2 regions of the Pediococcus pentosaceus ATCC 25745 genome follow, and region 2 is predicted to be linked to the other one. Evidence: a T-box and tRNA genes for the amino acid it is inferred to sense, from the RefSeq annotation. Region 2 holds a T-box; the other holds one or more tRNA genes.
What was found. The T-box of region 2 lies ahead of tyrS (tyrosine--tRNA ligase). A T-box ahead of a tRNA ligase gene usually reads a tRNA of that ligase, here a tRNA-Tyr.

Region 1 (3,429 bases), 610 kb from region 2:
TCCGTATCCACCGTGTGTATGTACATCAATGAATCCTGGAACAATAATCTTTTCTCCAGCATAGAAAACTTGATCATCACCTTGGGCTTTGTATTCGCTCATTGGACCAACGGCTTCAATTTTTTTACCAAATCGAATGTAACCATCTTCAATTTTTTCTAAACCAGTATAAATAGTAGCATGACGCAAAACTGTACTCATGAATTTTCCTCCTAAATTTTTAATCTAAATCCATTATATATCGGTATAGACCAAAAAACAAGATTCTAATGATTGATTTCTTTTGCTACCGTAGCATCGATTCCCTTAACAACCGCTGGTGAAAAGCCTGCTTCTTCCATTGCTAGGAGTCCCGCTACTGTTGTACCACCTGGAGAAGATACTTTATCAATTAAGGCATACGGTATCTCATCGGATTTCAGAACCATTTCTGCGCTACCTTTGACCATTTGAGCAGCGATCTTTGTAGCAGAAGCCTTAGTTAATCCATGTTTAACTCCCGCCCGTGAAAGAGCATCAATAAACAAGTAAGCATAGGCAGGTGCACTACCAGCAATTGCTGAAAAAATTGGAAAGTCTTTTTCAGCAAGTTCCATTGTACTTCCAACAGTTTCAAAGATTTTAACCCCAGACTGAAATGGTTCCATTTTAAGATCACCATTAGCAACGACCGCTGTCATTCCTTCGCCAATTTCAACGTTAACATTCGGCATAATGCGTAAGATAGGTTGTTGCTCATCTAAGCTGGTCTGTAGATCTTCTATACTAATTCCTGATGCCAGTGAGACAACTAACTGATGATGATTTAAATCATCTCTGACTTCGTCTATAACCGTTTTTACTACGTATGGTTTAACCGCTATGACAATGATATCCGAATTTCTAACAAGTTCTTGGTTAGATTTTGTCGCTATTAGTTGATTCTTTTCTGCGAAAGGTCCATAACTTGATTGATGCGCACTGTGTACCAGTATATCTGTGCTTTCAAAATTATTTTTTAACAAACCCTTGATAATCGCTTTGGCCATATTACCTACACCAATAAATCCAATTTTCATAAAAAAAGCCCCCCATTGGTTATTTCATTTTGTTCTCCTTATCCTATCATTAACTAGGCCAATATTGAAAGCCTCCAATTAAAAATTTAAGCTATAAACCTCCAACTAATTACTAATACCATTCTAAAAACGAAACATATTAAAACTACCTGTGATTTATTGATTTAGATACAAAAAAACATCATATCATTGATATGATGTTTCTGAAAACTAGATTGGGCTAGCTGGGATCGAACCAGCGCATGACAGGATCAAAACCTGTTGCCTTACCGCTTGGCTATAGCCCAATATGGTGGAAGGGAGTGGATTCGAACCACCGAACCCGAAGGAGCGGATTTACAGTCCGCCGCGTTTAGCCAGACTTCGCTACCCTTCCATATAAGTTGTCGTCTTATCTATCCGACTTAATAATAATACCCAATCTCGAATAATTTTGCAAGCTTTTTTTTAAACTTTTTTCAAAATTATTTGAGATCGGTTATAAGCAATCGCTGAGTCCATTCAGTGAAGAAATCATCTGAACTCCACTCGTTGATTCGGTTGTTATGATAACCGACTGAATTATTATAATATATTCCATTAGACTTTGCAAGTGGTTTAAAATGATGATGTAAATGTCCTGATATCACCAATTCAGGCTGGTATGTTTCCAACAACTTTTCCATTCTTCTGCTCCCCGCCATTCCATTAATCATGTTCCAAAAGCGGGCATCTTCGGAATAATGAATATACTCATGTCTTACTGCAAAGTGAGTCATAAATAACACTTTTCTCCGACTGGCCTGCTGCATTTGTTGTTCAGTTTGCTTCAACACAATATTCATTCGTTCAATATCTGACATAGGCTGTTCAATTCCAGTATCAATCCAGAAAGACTTTTTCCAACGCCAAAACTGTTCGGTGGTTTTATCAACATTATCTGCAAACGTATAGTCGTACCACCCATTATTTCCAATAATACGCCATTTAGTCCCAGGAACGTCATAGAACTGGTTATGTAAGTATAATGGGCTTAAATTTGATTCTAATTGATTATAGTCGATATCGTTCAACATATCATGATTTCCGGCTATGAAAAAAACTTTAGTGTGTTCTCCCACTAATTCCTGTAGCTTTTCCACGTACTGCATGCTTCGATTAAATTTATTAAATAGGTCTCCTGCTATTAAATATACTCCCACATGTTGTTTTAAAAGATACTCGGCTTGTTTTTGAGCCATTTGATTTTCATCTATTTTGTTCACATCGAAATGATTGTCGCTAGTTGCTGCAATTTTCAAACTATTAACCTCTCTGATAAATCGAATATACTAATTCGTTTTTTTGATATACATCTATAAGACGGACCGGGACTTGCTCCTCTAATCGATCAAAAAGTCGAATACCTGATCCTAAAAAAATCGGGACCGTTGTTAAAATATATGTATCAATTAAATTGGCTTGCACGAGCGGATCAATAAGCTTAGCTCCTCCCACAATCCAAACGTCTTTTCCCTTCTCCTTTTGGATCCTTTTAACTAATTCTACTGGCGACTGTTTCCAGTATTTAATCTTATCTGTATCTTCCCCTAGGTGAGACGTAACAATATACGTCTGCCGATCTGCGTAAACATATTTTTCCGGAGATAATTTTTGTGTTACTTGTTCATAGGTAGTTCTTCCCATAATAACCGTATCTATTTTGGAATACATTTTCTCATAACTGTCATCACTTTCGGTACCATGGACATTTTTCTCCAACCAATCAACGGCACCTTGATCGTCAGCAATGTAATTATCAATACTCATTGCAATAAAAAGTATTACTTTTCTAGCCATAAATCCCTCCAAAATAAAAAGATGAACTAAGCATAACCTAGTTCATCTCTTGAATTCAAATATTTAATTATCTAATCCCTTGCATCTTCTTAGTAATCCATGGTGAACAAATTAATAGTACGAGTGCAAAGACTAGTGTTACAAGACCTAATACAATAAAGTAAGCTACTTCATGTCCTGGGTAGAAGCGAACTAACTGAGCGTTAATTGCTTGTCCAGCAGCATCGGCTAAGAACCACATACTCATCATTTGAGAAGCAAATGCAGCAGGTGCCAATTTGGTTGTTACAGATAAACCAATTGGTGAGATTAACATTTCACCAATTTCAACAATTGCCCAGCTACCAACTAACCAAAGAGCATTAACCTTACCATCAGTACCAAACATCAAACCAGGTAAAGCAATAAATAAGTATGATAGACCCGTAAATACAAGTCCATACGTAAATTTCTTAGGTGATGAAGGTTGCTTCTTACCTAACTTAGTCCATAGCCATGCAAAAATTGGTGTATAAAGCATGATGAATAATGGATTAAGGGACTGGAAGTTAGC
Region 2 (3,429 bases):
AAAACCATGCGGTTTTCTCTGTTATACGGTATTAGCATCTGTTTCCAGGTGTTATCCCCTACTTCTGGGCAGGTTACCCACGTGTTACTCACCCGTTCGCCACTCACTTCGTGTTAAAATCTCAATCAGTACAAGTACGTCATAATCAATTAACGGAAGTTCGTTCGACTTGCATGTATTAGGCACGCCGCCAGCGTTCATCCTGAGCCAAGATCAAACTCTCATATTAAATGATGAGTCTTTTTCAAGCTCATTAATTGTTTGTTTTGCGAATTGACTTCGCATAATGTTTTCTTACATAATCTTGCGATTTGTAAGACCCTACACTATTGATTGTCAAAATTTTGTTCAGTTTTCAAAGGTCTACTATCGTTATCATATCAACGTTGTTAGCGTTTTTAACAACTTAATTAGTATATCGTGTGGAGATTCAAATGTCAACAACTAATTTTAATTAATTTGAATTAAAATTTGAAAACTTGATGACGTCATCTCTCGCGACAACAGAAATATACTATACACTCGTTTTTAAGGTTCGTCAACACTTTTGCCATATTTATTTTAAAAAATCGTAAATCACTAGCTAACTAGCTACTATTCCTGTATTCACATCCCTTGGGGGTGTTATTTTCATCGCTCTTAAGCCCATATATATTGAAAATAAAAAAGATTGAGCCAAAATTGACTCAATCTTTTTTATACTATTATTTTACTCGAGCTAAGAAATACTTCTTCTTTCCCCGACGTACAATTACAAACTTACCATCAAAGTTACTTGCAGGGTCGATTTCAGCATTAACGTCTGTTACTTTTTCTCCGTTAATTCGAATAGCTCCATTTTGAATGTCTTCCCGAGCTTGGCGCCGTGATGATTCAATCTTAGTGGTATCAACTAACCAAAGTACAATGTTTTCTTTCTTATTCTCAACATCAACACTTGGCATATTCTTAAAGCCTTGTTCAATTTCACTAGCAGTTAAATCTTTTACTTCACCTGAGAATAAAGCTGCTGAAATATGTTGTGCTTCTTCAACCGCTGCATCCCCGTGCACAAATGAAGTAACTTCTTCTGCCAAACGACGTTGTGCTTCTCGTTTTTCTGGAGCTGTTTTAACTGTTTCAGCCAAACGTTCAATTTCTTCATGACTTAAGAATGTAAAGTACTTCAAGAATTTAACTACATCCCGATCATCTTGATTCAACCAGAATTGGTAGAATTCATAAGGAGTGGTCTTTTCAGCATCTAGCCAAACGTTACCACCCTCGGACTTACCAAACTTGGTTCCGTCAGCTTTCAATAACAATGGAATAGTTAAACCATAAACCTTTGCTTCTTGACCTTCCATTCGGTGAATTAAATCTGTACCAGCTGTAATATTACCCCATTGATCTCCTCCACCGATTTGAAGTTGAACATCTTCATTCTTATATAGATGTAAAAAGTCAATTGATTGTAGAATTTGGTATGTAAATTCTGTAAATGAAATACCAACTTCCAAACGACTTGCTACGATATCCTTAGCTAACATCGTATTAACGTTAAATAACTTACCGTAATCACGTAAGAAGTCTAACAAGGACATTTTAGAAAGCCAATCATAATTGTTAACCATTCGGAAATTATCGGTTCCAAAAAATTTCACCATTTGAGACTTCAAGGCTTCTTCATTATGGTGAACTTGTTCCATAGTTTGTAGAACTCGTTCTGATTTTTTACCTGATGGATCACCAATCGATCCAGTCCCACCACCAATTAAAATAACTGGTTTATGACCTGCTTGTTGGAATCTCTTCAAAACCATGAAAGGAATTAAGTGTCCAATATGCATACTATCACCCGTTGGATCAATACCAGCATAAAGCCCAATCTTCTTTTCGTCTGTTAACTTTTTCAAGCCTTCTTCGTCTGTTTGTTGGTTAACCGCACCACGCCAAGTAAGTTCATCAATAATATTCATTTTCATTCCTCCAATTTTATCGACCATCTTCAATTAGAAATAAAAACGTCCCCAATCTTAAAAAATTAAGATCAGGGACGAATTTTTCCGCGTTACCACCTTGATTGAGTATCAATACTCCGCTCAACATCGATAACGAGATGATCCGTTCATTAAATGAAAGCTCCATAGTGTAATTCGCGTCATTAACAAGTCTGATTCGCATCCCCACCAGATTTCTGTTTGCTTGCTTAATAACCTACTATGCTACTTCAAAGCTTCGTTATTGGTTACAATTTTACGGATATTCAAAACGACTGTCAACCTTATTTAGCTAACTCATAAATTGCATGGGCGTAGATAACAGCAGCGTTGATAATATCATCAATTTCCATGTATTCATTAGCTTGATGCATGACATTTTCACGGCCTGGGAACTGGGCCCCAAAGGCAACACCGCGATCTAAAATTCGACCGTAAGTTCCACCACCAATGACCGTTTCTTCACCCTTTTCACCAGTATGTTCTTCGTAAACTGAAAGAAGTGTTTTAACCAATGGGTCTTCACCGGATACATAATGTGGTACTTGGGCGTGTCCATGAATTTCAACTTTTGCTTCAAAATCCGAAAGGGCCTCAGTTGCCTTTTCGATAATTTCATCCGCATTCGTTGATTGAGGGTAACGAACGTTAATAATAACGTGATTAGTCTTACCGAATTCGTAATTAAATAAGTCCGGTGTGACCGTTAAGTCACCCATCTTAGCATCAATCGAATTAATTCCTAACTTATGACCACGTGAATCTAAATGCATTTGTTCGGCAATCATCTTCAAATAGTTGCTGGCTACTTTAGTATTTAAGAAAGTTGCTAAAAAGGTAGCAGCATTCAATCCTGCTTTCGGTTCTAGCGCATGTGCTGATTTTCCAATCAAGAAAAATTTCAATTCATTTCCATCAACGGTAAATTCTCCCGTCAATCCATTTTCAGCTAAAAATGTATCAAATTCGGTTTTAAGTTCTTCAACGTCAACATTATCAGCAATTGCGATTGCTGTTGCATCCCGTGGAATCATATTTTCTTTAATACCACTAGTAAATGATTTCAAAACTAAATCGCCTTGTCCATCTGATTGAGGAAGTTCAATTTTGAAGGAAGCAATCCCTTTTTCACCATTAATAATTGGGAATTCAGCATCTGGAGAAAAACCAAAATCAGGAGTTTTTTCAACTTCAAGATAACGATTCATACCAACCCATTCGCTCTCTTCATCGGTTCCAAAGATTAAACGGATTTTTTTAGAAACGGGCAACTTCAATTCTTTAATGATTTGTAATGCTAAATAAGCAGCCATTGAAGGGCCCTTATCATCACTAATTCCACGTGCATAAATTCGTCCATTTTTTTCTACTGGTTCAAATGGGTTAGTTTCCCAACCTTCCCCAGCGGGCACTTCGTCCATATGACCGAGAATTCCGAAAATTTCTTCGC

Region 1: it has a tRNA-Tyr gene. The T-box ahead of tyrS (tyrosine--tRNA ligase) is inferred to sense a tRNA for this amino acid. The anticodon was not compared.

What each region holds. Positions count from the first base shown of each region.
Region 1 covers NC_008525.1:1,498,153-1,501,581, forward strand. The annotation lists gene nagA (N-acetylglucosamine-6-phosphate deacetylase) at 1-201, opposite strand, end outside; gene proC (pyrroline-5-carboxylate reductase) at 267-1,058, opposite strand; tRNA gene PEPE_RS07425 (tRNA-Gln) at 1,274-1,345, opposite strand; tRNA gene PEPE_RS07430 (tRNA-Tyr) at 1,349-1,434, opposite strand; gene PEPE_RS07435 (metallophosphoesterase) at 1,523-2,338, opposite strand; gene PEPE_RS07440 (dihydrofolate reductase family protein) at 2,343-2,876, opposite strand; gene PEPE_RS07445 (peptide MFS transporter) at 2,944-3,429, opposite strand, start outside.
Region 2 covers NC_008525.1:274,679-278,107, reverse strand. The annotation lists rRNA gene PEPE_RS01165 (16S ribosomal RNA) at 1-229, opposite strand, end outside; gene tyrS (tyrosine--tRNA ligase) at 705-1,958, opposite strand; T-box leader at 2,029-2,222, opposite strand; gene pepV (dipeptidase PepV) at 2,264-3,429, opposite strand, start outside.